3 regions of the Roseateles sp. GW821-FHT02E12 genome follow, and region 3 is predicted to be linked to each of the others. Evidence: predicted binding sites of a transcription regulator. Region 3 holds the regulator's gene; each other region holds the start of a gene.
What was found. The regulator LexA, encoded in region 3, represses DNA repair genes until DNA is damaged. The targets are predictions, from matches to a motif close to ACTGTATNNNNATACAGT.

Region 1: AC07V5_RS14725 (PA0069 family radical SAM protein) is a predicted target of LexA. The motif match lies at 3,022-3,039, and genes of this name have one in related genera.
Region 2: recA (recombinase RecA) is a predicted target of LexA. The motif match lies at 1,649-1,666, and genes of this name have one in related genera.

Annotation. Positions count from the first base shown of each region.
Region 1 covers NZ_JBWKVK010000002.1:851,474-857,121, forward strand. The annotation lists gene dnaB (replicative DNA helicase) at 37-1,461, shown strand; gene AC07V5_RS14720 (MFS transporter) at 1,592-2,893, opposite strand; gene AC07V5_RS14725 (PA0069 family radical SAM protein) at 3,040-4,164, shown strand; gene AC07V5_RS14730 (phosphoethanolamine transferase) at 4,219-5,648, opposite strand, start outside.
Region 2 covers NZ_JBWKVK010000001.1:608,287-613,934, forward strand. The annotation lists gene AC07V5_RS02870 (sensor histidine kinase) at 1-788, opposite strand, end outside; gene AC07V5_RS02875 (response regulator) at 831-1,502, opposite strand; gene recA (recombinase RecA) at 1,704-2,741, shown strand; gene AC07V5_RS02885 (regulatory protein RecX) at 2,761-3,288, shown strand; gene AC07V5_RS02890 (DUF2889 domain-containing protein) at 3,467-4,120, shown strand; gene sucC (ADP-forming succinate--CoA ligase subunit beta) at 4,144-5,304, shown strand; gene sucD (succinate--CoA ligase subunit alpha) at 5,323-5,648, shown strand, end outside.
Region 3 covers NZ_JBWKVK010000004.1:830,738-836,385, reverse strand. The annotation lists gene ompA (outer membrane protein OmpA) at 120-779, shown strand; gene ubiG (bifunctional 2-polyprenyl-6-hydroxyphenol methylase/3-demethylubiquinol 3-O-methyltransferase UbiG) at 854-1,558, shown strand; gene AC07V5_RS26635 (HAD-IA family hydrolase) at 1,555-2,232, shown strand; RNA gene ssrA (transfer-messenger RNA) at 2,245-2,617, shown strand; gene lexA (transcriptional repressor LexA) at 2,699-3,370, opposite strand; gene AC07V5_RS26620 (asparaginase) at 3,398-4,372, shown strand; gene AC07V5_RS26615 (esterase-like activity of phytase family protein) at 4,376-5,648, opposite strand, start outside.

The DNA.
Region 1 (5,648 bases), on a different contig from region 3:
GTTGCTCCCAGTCAGTTCACAGCGTTATCCACAGGCATGTCTGCGATCTTTCCCGCTTCCTCCTCCACCGCGCCGTATGACGACGAAGTTGCGCGCCTGCGTGTGCCTCCGCACTCGGTCGAGGCCGAGCAGAGCGTGCTCGGCGGCCTGCTGATCGACAACTCCGCCTGGGACAAGGCGGCCGACCTGCTGACCGACAGCGACTTCTATCGCTTCGAGCACAAGCATGTCTACGCGGCCGTCGGCAAGCTCATCAACGCGGGCAAGCCGGCCGACGTCGTCACCGTCTTCGACGAGCTGACCTCCGTCGGCCGTGCCGAGGAATGCGGCGGCCTGGCCTACCTGAACGCGCTCGCGCAGAGCGTGCCGAGCGCCGCCAACTTGCGCCGTTATGCCGAGATCGTTCGCGAGCGCGCCATCCTGCGCAAGCTGGTGGCCACCAGCGACGAGATCGCCACCGCCGCGATGAATCCGCAGGGCCGCGCGGTCACGCAGATCCTCGACGAGGCGGAAGGCAAGATTTTCCGCATCGGCGAGGAAGGCTCGCGCAGCCGCCAGGGCTTCCAGAGCATGGACAACCTCGTCGTCGCGCTGATCGACCGCGTCAACGAGCTGGCCGAGAGTGGCGCGCAGGACGTGACCGGCGTGCGCACCGGCTTCTACGACCTGGACCGCCAGACCGCCGGCCTGCAAGGTGGCGACCTCATCGTGCTGGCCGCGCGCCCGTCCATGGGCAAGACGGCTTTCGCCGTGAACATCGCCGAGAACGTTGCCATCAACGAGGGCCTGCCCGTCGTCATCTACTCGATGGAAATGGGCGCGGCGCAGTTGGCGCTGCGGATGGTGGGCTCCATCGGCCGCATCGACCAGAGCCACCTTCGCACCGGCCAGCTGAAGGACGACGAGTGGGGGCGCCTCTCCGAGGCCGTCGACAAGCTCGGTAAGGCCAGCATCTTCATCGACGAGAGCCCGGGCCTGTCGCCTTCGGAAGTGCGTGCGCGTGCGCGTCGCCAGGCGCGTATCTGCGGCCAGCTTGGCCTCATCGTCATCGACTACCTGCAGCTGATGAGCGGCAATGGCGGTGGCAGCGAAGAGAACCGCGCCACCGTGCTCGGCGAAATCTCGCGCGGCCTGAAGGCGTTGGCCAAGGAGCTGAAGTGCCCCGTCATCGCGCTGTCGCAGCTGAACCGCTCGGTGGAGCAGCGGCCCGACAAGCGCCCGATGATGTCCGACCTGCGCGAGTCCGGCGCCATCGAGCAGGATGCCGACATCATCATGTTCATCTACCGCGACGAGTACTACACCAAGGAAGACTGCAAGGAACCCGGCGTGGCGGAGATCATCATCGCCAAGCAGCGTAACGGCCCGGTGGGCACCGTGAAGCTGATGTTCCAGCGCATGCACACCAAGTTCGAGAACCTCGCGCCCGGCTATGTCGGCGTGGAGCGGGACGAGTACTAGCCTTCGTTCGTGAGCCTTCTGCCAAGGCCACTGATGCGCACGGCGCGTCAGTGGTCTTTTTGTTTTCGGTCGTATCCGATGCAGCTGAGTTTCCTACGCGGGTCGACCCAGCGCGCCCGTCGCCGTCCCGTCAGGCCGGCTGGGAATGCAGGCTGTCGCGCTGCGCCAGCGCCGGGAAGATCTTCCACCACACCAGCACGACAGCCAGCGTACCCACGCCGCCCAGCAGCACCGAGCCGACCGGGCCGAGCAGGGCAGCGGTGGCGCCGGACTCGAATTCGCCGAGCTGGTTGCTGGCGCCGATGAAGACCGAGTTCACGGCGCCGACGCGGCCGCGCATCTCGTCGGGTGTCTCCAGTTGCACGAGGGATTGGCGGATGACGACGCTGACCATGTCGGCCGCGCCGCTGATGGCCAGCACGACGAAGGCGACAAGGAACGACGACGTGAGCGCGAAGGCAATCATCGCGAAGCCGAACACCGCCACGGCGCTCAGCAGCCAGTGGCCGGCGCGGCGGTCGATGGGGTGGCGGGCCAGCCACAGGCCGACGCTGACCGCCCCGAGCGCCGGCGCTGCGCGGAGCAGGCCCAGGCCCTCGGGGCCGGTGTGCAGGATGTCCCGCGCGAAGATGGGCAGCAGGGCGGTGGCGCCGCCCAGCAGCACGGCGAACAGGTCCAGCGAGATGGCGCCCAGCACGACGGGGCGTTGCCAGATGAAGCGGATGCCGGCGGTCAGTTGTGCCAGGTCCGGTGAAACGCGCCGCGACGGCGCCGGGCGGTGGCGGATGGTCAGCACGGCGAGCGTTGCCGCGATCAGCAGCAGCAGCGACACACCGTAGACGATGGCGGCGCCCCAGTGAGCCGCGGTGCTGGCCGCGGCGCTGTGCTCGATGCGACCGGCGGCCCAGGGCCCGAAGGCGTACAGCATTCCCCCGAGTGCCGGGCCGGCAATGATGGCCGCCTGCATCGTCGAGCTTGCAGCGGCCACCGCGCGGGGCAGCAGCGTTGGCGGCACGAGCGTGGGCATCAGCGCCTGCTGCGACGGCATCTGCAGCGCTCGGGCACAGCCCAGCAGCACCGACAGCAGCAGGATCAGCTGCGGCCCCACCCAGCCGCCGCCGCTGGCCAGGGCCAGGCAGGCCGCCGCCAGCAGTTGCAGGCACAGGCTGGATGCCAGCAGCAGGCGGCGGTCGTGCTGGTCCACCAGATGGCCGGCGGGCAGGGTCAGCAACAGGGCCGGCAGAAACTGCGCCAAGCCGACGAGGCCCAGGTCCCAGGCGCTGGTGGTCAGGTCATACATCTGCCAGCCCAGGGCCACCATCAGCATCTGGTTGGCCGCACCGCCGGTTACGCGCGCGCCGAGCAGGTGAAGGTAGTCGCGTTGATCGCGCAGGCGGGCGGGCGGCGGCGATATCGGGTCAGGGAGGTTCATGCAAGGTGAAGGAGTCGTCGACCGCGAGTTTGCAGCCGGCGGCGCGTAGTTCGCGCCTGGCGCGCCCAGAACGCCTTCGCTTCACGATGCGACGGGTTCTCGATCAGGGGGCTGGCGGGATCCAAAATACTGTATATATTTACAGTATGTCGCCCGCTCCCATCCGCATCGCCGCAACCCAGCCGGCGCGCGTCCCGCTCGACTCCATCAAGGGCCGCGGCAGTGCCACGGCCATGCCGCACCGCTTCGAGCAACGCGAGCGAGAGCAGTACGACGACGGCTGGGGCTCGCTGGACCAGGATGCCGCCGAGGAGCATCTGCCGCCGGCCACGCAGGTCATCGAGGAGCATGCGAAGAAGATCGTCACCAGCAACCAGTCGCCCGACATCAGCTTCGATTACTCGATCAATCCCTACCGGGGGTGTGAGCATGGCTGCATCTACTGCTTCGCGCGGCCGACGCACAGCTATCTGAACCTGTCGCCGGGCCTGGATTTCGAGACGAGGATCGTCGCCAAGGTCAACGCGGCCGAGCGGCTGCGCGAGACGCTGGCGGGCGCCCGGTACGAGCCGCGCTCGCTGGTCATCGGCACGGCCACCGATGCTTACCAGCCCATCGAGCGCAAGCTCGGCATCACGCGGCGCATCGTCGAAGTGCTGGCGGAATGCGGCCACCCGTTCTCGGTCGTCACCAAGTCGTCAGGCATCGAGCGTGAGCTGGACCTGATCGTGCCGATGGCGGCGCAGGGCCTGGTGTCGGTCTATCTGTCGGTGACGACGCTGGACAACGATCTCGCCCGCATCCTGGAGCCACGCGCCGCGGCACCGGCCCGGCGGCTGCGCACGATCAAGGCGCTGGCGGATGCGGGCGTGCCGGTGGGCGTCAGCGTGTCGCCCATCATTCCCTTCATCAACGAGCCCGAGCTGGAGCGCATCCTCGAAGCCGCGGCCGAAGCCGGCGCCAGCAGCGCCTTCAGCATCCCGGTGCGCCTGCCCTGGGAGGTGAACCCGTTGTTCCAGGACTGGCTGCAGCGCCACTTCCCGGACCGCGCCGAGCGCGTGATGGCGCGCATCCGCGAGATGCGCGGTGGCAAGGACAACGACGCCCGCTTCGGCACGCGCTTCACTGGCGAGGGCATCTGGGCCGACCTGCTGCGCGCGCGGCTGCGCCGGGCGGTGGCCAAGCTGGGGCTGCGCACGGAGCGGCGGCCGGTGCAGCTGGCGTTGTTCAGGCCGCCACGCAAGCCATCGGCGCAGGGTGATCTTTTCTAGCCAGTTGGGGACAGAGCTACTCGCTGCGCTCGGGCGGTCTGTCCCGCAAGGTTTTCAGCTTCGGCAGCCCGCCAGCAAGTCCCACTCCGGCTTGTAGACATCCGCCCGCGCGCCGACCCAGCCCATGGCCGTGTGGAAGAGGTTGTCGTGCGAGGCTGGCTTGTCGCGCAGGGCCTGCAGGCAGCCGGGTTTGAGCGCCGCCACGCCGCCCTCGGGCAGCCACAGAATCATGGGCACATGGGTCTGCTCTTCGGGTGCGATGGCGTAGGGCATGCCGTGCAGGTACAGGCCGTTCTCGCCCAGCGATTCGCCGTGGTCCGACACGTAGAGCATGCCGGCGTCGAAGCGCGGCGCCTGCGCCTGCAGCCAGGCGATGGAGCGGGCCAGCAGCCGGTCGGTCGTCACGAGGGTGTTGTCGTAGCCGTTGACGACCTGCTCACGCGGGCACTGCTGCAACTCATTGCTGCGGCATTCCGGCTGGAAGGTCTTGAGGTCGGGCGGCGAGCGCTTGAAATAGGCCGGGCCGTGGCTGCCCATCTGGTGCATGACGAGCACCAGGCCGCGCTTGAGGCGTTCCGGGTCCAGCGCCGCGATGCGCTTGTCCAGCTCATGCAGCAGCGACTCGTCGAAGCATTCCTCACCGTCGCACGTCCCGGCCGGCAGTGGCGCGGCGCCCGTGGGCAGCTTGGCCGTGAAACTGTTGGGCACGCGGTCGCACAGGCCCTTGCAGCCGCTCTGGTTGTCCAGCCACAGCACGGCCACGCCGGCACGCTGCAGCACGTCCAGCAGGTTCTCCTGCGGCTTGTCGGCGTCGAAGGTTGAGCGGCCCTGGGGCGCGAACATGCAGGGTAGCGAGGCGGCCGTGGCCGTGCCGCAGGAGCTGACTTGGCGCAGGCTGACCAGGCTGGTGGCCGGCAGCTTGGCGAGTTCGGGGTTGGTGGGCCGGGCGTAGCCGTTCAGGCTGAAGTTCATCGCCCGCGCCGTTTCGCCGACGACCAGCAGCAGCAGCGGTGGCTTGGCGCCATCGGCGCGCGGCAGCAGGCGAGCATCCGCCCCGATGACGGCCATCGGGCCCTTGGGGCCGGAGAGGCTGCGCACACCGACGGCACTGACCGAATAGACCGCGTTCAGCGGCGTGACCATGTAGCGAATGCTCTTGTTGTTGCGCATCGTCGAAGACAGCGTGGCGAAGACGCTGAGCGCCAGCAGCACCATCACGACGATAGCCAGCCCGAAGGCCGTTAGGTTGCCGCCCAGGCGCTTGCCAAAGGCCTGCGCGGGCGCCCGAGGCCGGCGCAGCAGCCACCAGGCGGGCAGGGCGCCCAGCAGCAGCAGGCTGACCAGCAGCCGCCAGCTCAGCAGGTCGCGCGTTTCGCGCACATCGGTCTGCACCATGTTCACGACCATGGTGGGGTCGAACACGATGCCGTAGGTGCCAATGAAATAGGCCAGCGCGGCGCCGGCCAGCAGCAGAAACACCAGCA
Region 2 (5,648 bases), on a different contig from region 3:
GCGAGGAAATGCTTTTGCCGGCTCATCGACAAGTCCAGCCGCGCGAGCAGGTCATTGATGGCGCGCACCAGCGGCGCGACTTCATCGGGCACGCGCTGCTCGTCGATGGGGCTGAGGTCCGAACTCTCGCGCGAGCGGATGCGCCGCTGCAGTTCGTTCAGCGGCGAGATGCCGCGCGCCAGCGCCAGCCACACCAGCAGCACCGCCAGCGGCAGGATGACGAACTGCGGCAGGATGACGCCCTTGATGATCTCGTTCGTCAGCCGCGCCCGCTTGCCCAGCGTCTCGGCCACCTGCACGAGCATGGTCCTGCTCGCCCCGGCCTGACCCTCCGGCGCAATCCAGAGGTAGGCGACGCGCACGGCGTCCGAGCCGACCTCGTCGTCGCGGAAATGCAGCTCCCAGGGCACGGTGGGTGCGTCCTCGGCCGGCACGGGCAGCGCCGCGTCCCCGCTCAGCAGTTCGCCACGCAGGCCCAGCACTTGGTAGAAAACCGTGTCCGACGCATCAGCCCGCAGCAGCGCCGCGGCCTCGGGCGCGAGGGCATAGCGGTCCTTGCCTTTGCCAAGGGGTGCCGGCGCCGGCACTGAAGCCGCCGCCACCTGCAGCCCCAGGCTGCGCGCCATCTCGCCCAGCTCGCGGTCATAGGGCCGGCTGGCGATGCCCTGCGCTACCAGCCAGGTCAGCGCGACGCTGATCGGCCAGATCAGCAGCAGCGGGGCGAGCATCCAGTCGAGGATCTCGCCGAACAGCGAGCCCTGCGCAGCAGGGGCGCCAGCCCGGGCCATCGAGCCCTGCTCGGGGCTGGCGCCGTCTTTACTGGGCATCGATCAAGAGGCGATCTTTTCGAGGCAGTAGCCGAGACCGCGCACCGTCGCGATGCGGATGGGGCCTTGCTCGATCTTCTTGCGCAGCCGGTGGATGTAGACCTCGATCGCGTTGTTCGAGACCTCTTCGCCCCACTCACACAGGCGCTCGACGAGCTGGTCCTTGCTGACCAGCCGCCCGGCGCGCTGCAGCAGCACTTCCAGCAGCGACAGCTCGCGCGCCGACAACTCCAGCATCTGCTCGTTGATGTAGGCCACGCGGCCGGTGGCGTCGAAGCTCAGCGGCCCGTGCTTGATGATGCTGCTGGCCGTTCCCAGGCCGCGCCGGGTCAATGCCCGCACCCGCGCCTCCAGTTCCTGCAGCGAGAACGGCTTGGCCATGTAGTCGTCGGCGCCCAGGTCCAGCCCCTTGACGCGCTGCTCCACGCTGTCCGCCGCGGTCAGGATCAGCACAGGCATCGTCGACCCGCGCGCGCGCAGCTTGCGCAACACCTCCAGCCCGTGCAGGCGCGGCAAGCCCAGATCCAAGATGACGAGGTCGAACTCGTGTGTGGCCAGCGCCGTATCGGCCTCGGTGCCGCTGCTGACACGGTCCACGGCATAACCTGAGGCGCGCAGCGCACGCAACAGCCCGTCAGCCAGCACTTGGTCGTCTTCCGCAATCAGGATGCGCATCGTCTTGTCTCCTGCTCCGATGTTATGTGCGGCGGCGATGCAGACGGCTTGCGGCAGCGCAAGCCTGGCTCACGTCATGAGCCACCTCATGCCTAAGCTGTCCCCAATCCTGAGACGGCAAGCCGCCGCACATCGGGGGACAAACCACTGTACAAACATACAGATTGCCCCATAATTCAGCCATTCCCCACGGAGATTCGCATGGACGCCCCGGTCAAAGCCCTCAACACCGAAAAAGCCAAGGCCCTGCAGGCCGCCCTCGCCCAGATCGAAAAGCAATTCGGCAAGGGTTCCATCATGCGCCTGGGTGAAGGCGAGGTCATCGAAGACATCCAGGTCGTCTCCACCGGCTCCCTGGGCCTGGACATCGCGCTGGGCGTTGGCGGCCTGCCGCGCGGCCGCGTCGTCGAGATCTACGGCCCGGAATCCTCCGGCAAGACGACGCTGACGCTGCAAGTCATCGCCGAGATGCAGAAGCTGCAAGGCACCTGCGCCTTCATCGATGCCGAGCACGCGCTGGACATCCAGTACGCCCAGAAGCTGGGCGTCAACCTGCAGGAGCTGCTGATCAGCCAGCCCGACACGGGCGAGCAGGCCCTCGAGATCGTCGACGCGCTGGTGCGCTCCGGCTCGGTGGATCTCATCGTCATCGACTCGGTTGCGGCGTTGACGCCCAAGGCCGAACTCGAAGGCGAAATGGGCGACAGCCTGCCCGGCCTGCAGGCTCGCCTGATGAGCCAGGCCCTGCGCAAGCTGACCGCCACGATCAAGAAGACCAACTGCATGGTCATCTTCATCAACCAGATCCGCATGAAGATCGGCGTCATGTTCGGCTCGCCCGAAACGACCACCGGCGGCAATGCGCTGAAGTTCTACGCCTCCGTGCGCCTGGACATCCGCCGCATCGGCTCCATCAAGAAGGGCGAGGAAGTCATCGGCTCCGAGACCAAGGTCAAGGTCGTCAAGAACAAGGTCAGCCCCCCGTTCAAGACCGCCGAGTTCGACATCCTCTACGGCGAAGGCATCAGCCGCGAGGGCGAGATCGTCGACATGGGCGTCATCGCCAAGATCGTCGAGAAGTCCGGCTCCTGGTACGCCTACCAGGGCGAAAAGATCGGCCAGGGCAAGGACAACGCCCGCGAATTCCTGCGCGAGAACCCCGATGTCTCCCGCGAGATCGAGAACAAGATCCGCGAATCGTTGGGCGTGGCTCTGCTGACAACGGCAGCACCGGAATAAGCCCGCACGGCTGGCGGCCATGGCGCGTGCGCCCCTGTCGCTGAAGGCCCGCGCCATCGGCTTGCTGGCCCAGCGCGAGCACAGCCGGGCCGAACTGAGACGCAAGTTGCTGCGCATTGAGCAGCAGCAACTTGCGCGCCTTAATTCGCCGCAAGACAACAAGGACGCAGTTGACGGCGACTTGGCGCCCGAAGACTGCGATGTGGACGCCGATGTTGGCGAATCCGCGGTCGACGCGCTGCTCGACGCCCTCGCCGCCCAGGGCTATCTCGACGAAACCCGCTTTGTCGAATCTCGCCTGCATGTGCGTTCGGGCCGCTTCGGCGCACAGCGCATCCAGCAGGAGCTGGCCCGCCACGGGCTGAAGCTGGACGCCGAGCAACAAGCCACCTTGCGTGAAACCGAGCTGGACCGCGCTCGCGAGGTCTGGCTCCGGCGTTTCGGCGCGGAACCACCCCGCGACGCCACGGAGCGGGCGCGCCAGACTCGTTTTCTGCTGGCACGGGGGTTTGCCCCCGAAGTGGTGCACCGCTTGCTCAGGGCCTAAGGGCTGCTTGACCGAGCGCGCAGGGGTGAATTTCACCCTCCGTGCTACATTGCCGGCTGCCCCGAAAACGGTGGTTCACCCGGTTACATGCCCTCTGCGCCTTGCGGCAAAGTGGTTGCGAGCCTCGGTAGAGCTGCCGTACCGGCACCGGCCGGGTTGTTTTGCTTGCCTCCCGCCCATGCCCCCCGCCCAACCGACCATCACGCGCCGCCCGCTGCATCGCCGCGCCCTCGATGTGCAGGTGTTTGCGCGCGATGACGGCCTGTTCGATGTCGAAGCCAGCCTCGTCGACACCAAGTCGCATGACGTCCCGCTGGCCGGCGTGCCGCGCAAGGCGGGCGATCCCATCCATGACATGCGCCTGCATCTGACGGTCGATGCCGCGTTGACGGTCACCGCCGCCTCGTCCGACACCCTGTGGATGCCCTACGAGGACGCCTGCGGTGGTCACGGTGACGCCTACGCCCAGCTGGTCGGCCTGAATCTGATGAAGGGCTTCCGCCAGGCCGTCATCGCCCGCCTCGGCGGCACACGCGGGTGCACCCACCTGACCGAGCTCTGCCAGGTGCTGCCAACGGCTGTCATCCAGGCGATGGCCGGCTCCGTCATCGACACGCGAGAGGGCGACGCCGCCGGCAACCCGCCTTTCCAGCTCGATCGCTGCCATGCGCTGCGCCGCGACGGCGCGACCGTCGCCAAGTTCTATCCTCTCTGGCACATCAGCCCCTCCGAGGCTGAGCCAGCGCTCGGCACGCCCTCCGAAGGGGGCGAGGCACTCGGAAGCAGCCCTTCGCTCCTCAAGGCCCCCGAGCCAGCCACTTCCTTTTCCTGACTTCCCGACCCGAAAGACCAGCCATGAAAATCCACGAATACCAGGGCAAAGAAATCCTGCGCCAGTTCGGCGTGCCGGTGCCGCGCGGCATCCCGGCCTTCACCGTGCAGGAGGCCGTCGAGGCTGCCCAGAAGCTGGGCGGCCCGGTCTGGGTGGTCAAGGCCCAGATCCACGCCGGTGGCCGCGGCAAGGGCGGTGGCGTCAAGGTCGCCAAGAGCATCGATGAGCTGAAGGAAAAGGCCGAGGGCATCCTGGGCATGCAGCTCAAGACCCACCAGACCGGCCCCGAAGGCCAGAAGGTCCGCCGCCTCTACATCGAGGACGGCGCCGACATCGGCAAGGAGTTCTACGTCTCGCTGGTCACCGACCGTGCGACGCAGGCCGTCGCCTTCATCGCGTCCAGCGAAGGCGGCATGGACATCGAAGAGGTGGCCCACAGCACGCCCGAGAAGATCATCACCGAGATCATCGACCCGCTGACCGGCATCACGACCGAGCAGTCCAAGAAGATCGCCGCGGCGATCGGCATGGAAGGCCACACCGTCGACCAGGCCGTCGACGTGTTCGCCAAGCTCTACAAGTGCTACATGGACACCGACGCGTCGCTGGTGGAAATCAACCCGCTGAACCGTGACAGCAAGGGCAACCTGATGGCGCTGGACGCGAAGTTCAACTTCGACGCCAACGCGCTGTTCCGCCACCCCGAGATCGTGGCCTACCGCGACCTGGACGAAGAAGATCCTGCTGAAGTCGAAGCCAGCAAGTTCGACCTCGCCTACATCAGCCTGGACGGCAACATCGGCTGCCTGGTGAACGGTGCCGGCCTGGCCATGGCCACGATGGACACCATCAAGCTGTTCGGCGGCGAGCCGGCCAACTTCCTGGACGTCGGCGGCGGCGCCACGGCCGAGAAGGTGACCGAGGCCTTCAAGATCATGCTCAAGAACAAGAGCGTGAAGGGCATCCTGGTCAACATCTTCGGCGGCATCATGAAGTGCGACACCATCGCCGAGGGCGTCATCACCGCCTGCAAGGCCGTGAACCTGTCCGTGCCGCTGGTCGTGCGCATGAAGGGCACCAACGAAGAACTGGGCAAGAAGATGCTGGCCGAGTCCGGCCTGCCCATCATTGCGGCCGACACGATGGCCGAAGCGGCCACGAAGATCGTCGCCGCCGTCGCTTAAAGCCCAGGAGTACAAGACATGTCGATCTACATCAACAAAGACACCAAGGTCATCACCCAGGGCATCACCGGCAAGACCGGTCAGTTCCACACGCTGGGCTGCCAGGCCTATGCCAACGGCAAGAACGCCTTCGTGGCGGGCGTGAACCCCAAGAAGGCCGGCGAAAAGTTCTCCGAGATCCCCATCTACGCGACCGTCAAGGAAGCCGCCTCGCAGACCGGTGCGACCGTCTCCGTCATCTACGTGCCGCCCGCCGGCGCGGCCGCCGCGATCTGGGAAGCCGTCGAGGCCGACCTGGACCTGGCGATCTGCATCACCGAAGGCATCCCGGTCCGGGACATGCT
Region 3 (5,648 bases):
CGGTGCCCCCATGGCACAATCGTCGAGTCCCTAGGAGAAACCCTAAAGTCTCTCCTGTGGTTAGAGGTTCGAGTACTGACTCTCGCAGGGCAACTGCGGCATTCCTTGAGAGGAGAATCATGAAGAAATTGAATCGTGTGGCGTCGCTGTTTGCGGTGGCCGCTGTCGCCGTTGCTGCGTCCAGCGCATCGGCCCAGGTCATTGACAACTGGCGCGCAACCGACGGTACCGTCTGGAAGAATGGCACCAATGAATATTGCTGGCGCGACAACTTCTGGACGCCCGCCACGGCTGCCAAGGGTTGCGACGGCGAAATCAAGCCGGCGCCGAAGGTCGAGCCGCCTGCACCGGTCGCTCCGCCCCCCCCGGCCCCCGCGCCTCAGCCTCCGAAGCCGGTTCCCCCGCCTCCGCCGGCTCCGGTCAGCGAGAAGGTCACCTTCGCTGCTGACGCCTTCTTCGATTTCGACAAGGCGACGCTGAAGCCCGAAGCTACGGCCAAGCTGGATGACCTGGTCAGCAAGACCAAGGGCATCAACCTGGAAGTCATCATCGCCGTTGGCCACACCGACTCGGTGGGCAGCGATGAGTACAACCAGAAGCTGTCGATCCGCCGCTCGGAAGCCGTCAAGGCCTATCTGGTGAGCAAGGGCGTCGAGCCGAACCGCGTCTACACCGAAGGCAAGGGCGAAAAGCAGCCCGTCGCCGACAACAAGACCGCTGAAGGCCGCGCCAAGAACCGCCGCACCGAGATCGAAGTCGTCGGTACGCGCAACAAGTAAGTCGAAGCGCCTTCGGGCGCTTTGCACAAAGCCCCGCCGGCCTGCCGTCGGGGCTTTTTTAATTTCAGGACGTCATGACGATCAATGCCGACCCGCAAGAGCTCGCCAAATTCGGCGAACTGGCCCACCGCTGGTGGGATCCCGAGAGTGACTTCAAGCCCCTGCACCAGATCAACCCGCTGCGCCTGGGCTGGATCCAGCAGCTCAGCCCGCTGGCGGGCAAGCGCGTGCTCGACGTCGGCTGCGGCGGCGGCATCCTGAGCGATTCCATGGCGCGTGTCGGCGCGCAGGTGCTGGGCATCGACCTGTCGACCAAGCCGCTGCGCGTGGCCGAACTGCATGCGATGGAAGCCGGCACCGAGGGCGTTGAATACCGCGAGATCGCCGTCGAGGCCCTGGCCGACGAGCAGCCGGCGGGCTTTGATGTGGTGACCTGCATGGAGATGCTGGAGCACGTGCCCGACCCGGCCTCGGTCGTGCGCGCCTGCGCCACGCTGGTGAAACCCGGTGGTTGGGTCTTCCTGTCCACGCTGAACCGCAACGCCAAGGCTTTCCTGCTGGCCATCGTCGGCGCCGAGTACGTGCTGAACATGCTGCCCAAGGGCACGCACGAGTACGCGCGCTTCCTGAAGCCCTCGGAGCTCGCGCAGTTCTGCCGCGACGCGGGTCTTGAAACCCAGGCCAGCCGAGGCCTGACCTACAACCCACTGACACAGCGCTACAGCCTCGGCAGTGATACCGACGTCAACTACCTGATGGCCTGCCGCCGCCCGCTGTGAAGCCGCTTGCCGCGCGCTGGGCGCATTTGCGCGCCGTGCTGTTCGACCTGGATGGCACGCTGATCGACAGCGCCGAGGACCTGGCCCGCGCCGCCAATGCCATGCGCGCCGAGCGCGGGCTTGCGGCGCTGCCGCTGGCGCAGTACCGGCCGCATGGCGGGTCGGGTGCGCGCGGCATGTTGGGCCAGGCCTTCGACGTGGCACCTGGGCAGCCGAGCTACGACGCACTCAAGCGCGAGTTTCTCGACCGCTACGAAGGCCTGATGCAGGACAGCACGCGGCCCTTTGCAGGGGTCGAAGCCGAGCTTGCTGGCCTGTCTGCCGGCGGGCTCGCCTGGGGCATCGTCACGAACAAGGCCGAGCGCTTCGCTCTGCCGCTGGTCGCAGCGCTACGCCTGGGGGCGGCTGCTGTCGTTGGCGGCGACACCACGGGCCATACCAAGCCCCACCCGGCGCCGCTGTTGGAGGCTGCCCGCCGGCTCGGCGTTGCGCCGGCTGCCTGTCTCTATGTCGGCGATGACGAGCGCGACATCCTGGCCGGCCGGGCCGCCGGCATGGCGACGGCCGTGGCGGCCTGGGGCTACCTGGGCCCGCAGGCTCAGCATGAGCGTTGGGGTGCAGATATCGAGCTTGCCGCGCCCGGCGAGCTCTTGAAGCAGCTCGGACTGGCCTAAACTACGCCTTCTGGGGCCGACCTGGTTTCGACGTGGGTGCGGATCCGGAGTAGGGCATGCCGAGCACCAGTTCGCTCGTAAAACCACTGGAAACAAAGTAACTGCAAACGACTCTACGTTCGCACTCGCCGCTTAATTGCGGATGAGCTTCTCAACGGCAGGCCGATGGGCCGGGCTGAACCTCGCAAGGGGCTAGGCTGAGAAGTCACTCACATCGGCTGGCGTCTGACCGGGTCACTCGGCTAGGCGTGAGATCAAGTGACTGGCGGGAAAGCTAGCGTGCCACTGCGCGAGTTGACCGTGAGATTCAAATCAGCCGGCTAAGCATGTAGATCTGCCCGGTGATGGCTGACGGACGGGGGTTCAATTCCCCCCGGCTCCACCATCCAAACGAAAAGGCCCGTGTCGGTGACACGGGCCTTTTTTCATTTCGAGTGGGCCGGGGGAATTGAACCCCCGTCCAAACTCAGTTGAAGCCTTGCCCGCGGATCAGGCCGACGGCCAGGCCTTCGATGCTGAAGTGCTCGCTGTTCTCGTTGATGCGGATGGGCTCGAAATCGGCGTTCTCCGGCAGCAGCTCGATCCCTTCGGGGCCGCGCTTGAAGCGCTTCACGGTGACCTCTTCGCCGACGCGGGCGACGACGATCTGGCCGTTGCGGGCCTCCTTGGCCGATTGCACGGCAAGCAGGTCGCCATCGAGGATGCCGATGTCCTTCATGCTCATGCCCTTGACCTTGAGCAGGTAGTCGGGCCTTTTGGCGAACAGGCCGGGTTCGACGGTGTAGGTCTGCTCAACGTGTTCCTGCGCCAGGATGGGCGCGCCTGCTGCCACGCGGCCGATCAGCGGCAACGTGAGTTGCGCGAAGTTGGGAATTGGCAGGCTGAACTGGCGAGCGCGGTTGACGGCGTTCAGCGCGTCGGACTTCAATCGGATGCCGCGCGAGGTGCCGCCGACGAGTTCCAGCATGCCTTTGCGGGCCAAGGCCTGCAGATGTTCTTCGGCGGCGTTGGCGGATTTGAAACCCAGCTCGGCGGCGATTTCAGCGCGGGTGGGTGGCGAGCCGGTGCTTTCGATCGCGTGGCGGACCAGGTCGAAGATCTGCTGCTGGCGGGCGGTAAGCTTGGGTCGGTCTTGCACGTGCGGCCTTTTGAGGTGGCTGGAAATTTGTCCAGCACCTGTATTTTCATCCAGGAATCTACAAAATTGCAAACTGCAGCGGATCTGATCGTCATTCTGGGTACCGGCGGCACGATTGCCGGGACCGCCAAAACAGCCAGCGATGGTGTCGGCTACACGGCCGCGCAGCTGAGCGTCGAGGATTTGCTGGCCGCGGTGCCGGCGTTGGCCGGGCGCCGGCTGGAAGCGCATCAGGTCGCCCAGCTCGACAGCAAGGACATGGATTTCTCGACCTGGCAGCGGCTTGCGGCTGTCGTGCATGAGCAGCTTGGGCGGCCGGAGGTTGGCGGCATCGTCATCACGCATGGCACCGACACGCTGGAGGAGACCGCCTACTTCCTGCAGCGCGTGCTGGCGCCGGCCAAGCCCGTCGTGCTGACGGCAGCGATGCGCCCTGCAACGGCGCTGGCGCCTGACGGACCGCAGAACCTCTTCGACGCGGTGCAGGTGGCGGCGAAGCCAGGTGCGTCGGGTGTTGTCGTTGCGTTTGCCGGCCGCGTGCATGACGCGACGCAGGTGCGCAAGGCCCACAGCTACCGCGTCGACGCCTTCGAGTCGGTCGATGGGGCCTTGGTGGCGCGGGTGGAGGAGGGCGTGGTGCGGCAGCTCGGGCGGTGGCCGTCAGGTGACGCCGTGGGGATGGCGCGCATCGGCCGTCAGGCCGAACGCTGGCCGCGCGTCGAGATCGTCATGAACCATGCCGGCGCGGATGGCGCCGTCGTGCGGGCGCTGTGGGCGGCCGGCATTGACGGGCTGGTTGCCGCCGGCACGGGCAACGGCACGCTCAGCGTCGCGCTGGACGCGGCACTGCGCGAGGCGCAGGCCGGGGGCGTGAAGGTCTGGCGCAGCACGCGCTGCGACGCCGGCCCGGTGATGGACTTGCCCGGCCTGCTGCCGAGCGCCGGCGCGCTGAGCCCGGTCAAGGCCAGGATCGAACTGATCCTGACCCTGCTGGGCGAATAAGCCTCAGCGGCTGCGGCGGCGTGCCACGAAGCCGACCAGGCTCAGGCCCGCCAGCAGCAGCGCGTACTGGCTGGGTTCCGGCACGGCAGCGATGGTCTGGTTGACCAAGTTGCCCTCGAAGGCGAAGACGTAGAACTGGTTGCCGTAGGCCACCGGGGCGCTGCCACCGTTCGGGGTGAACGTGGCCAGGAAGTCGTTGTCGTTGGCCAGGTAGAGCGTGTGCATCGTCTTGCCGCCCACGACGACGTCCTCGCCGAAGGCGATGCCTTCGAGCTTGGCCGGGATCAGCGCGTCAGGGATGCCGGCGGCGTTCAGCGCGGCCTTGATGTCGAGGAAGCGCGTGCCGACGATTGCCGTGCTGGGCTGGGTGCGCAGGTCGGCGATGCCGCTGACGTCGGCGGCACCCGTCAGGTCGATCTTGATGAGCTGCTTCACCACGGCCTTGGAGCCGTCGCCCATGCCTTTGCCGTCGCGCTCCAGCACGATGAGTTCGTGGTCGTTCAGCGCCAGCAGCTCGCTGCTGTTGTAGGCCTTGCCGGCGATCTGGTTGTCGTAGGCGAACTGGCTGACGGCGCCGGTGGCGATGTCGATCTTGACGATGCGGTTGTAGCGGCCGCCGTCGCCGCCGTCCTGGGCCAGCGGGCTCTGCACGAAGCCGAACAACGTCTTGCCGTCGGGCGAGATGGCCAGGCCTTCCATGCCCTTGTTGGCGACGCGGCCGGTCGCGTTGCCGGAGATCTCGGCAGCGCCCGACGAGCTGACGTTGCTCACGCCGAAGCTGCTCGGCAGGCTGTAGGTGCGCAGGCGCTCGCCGGTCGCGCGGTCGAACTGGTAGACGTAGGGGCCGTACTCGTCGGAGATGAAGACGCTCTTGCCGTCGTTGGAGACGCGGATGCCTTCGGGGTCCAGGCGCGCGTTGGCCGGGTTGGTGGACAGACCCACTGCGAAGTTGTCCGAGCGGCCCGAGAAGTAGTTCTTGCTGCCGGCGGGAAGCAGGCTGCTGTCGACGATGCCGGCCAGCGTCGCTGCCTTGGGGCCGTAGTTCAGCGCGGTGGTGCTGGACAGCAGCGTGGTGGCCTGCAGCGTCGGCGTCAGCGTGTAGGGCAGGGCGGAGCCGGCTGCGTTGGCGGTGAGGCTGAGCTGCACCGTCTGGAAGCGGGCGATGAAGGACGTCGTGTTGTCGAGCTGCGGCGCGCCCCAGTCATTGGCGTTCGGGCCGCGGTCGGGCAGGGCCAGGAAGGTGTTGCCACCGGCCCAGGCCAAGCCCGAGCCCATG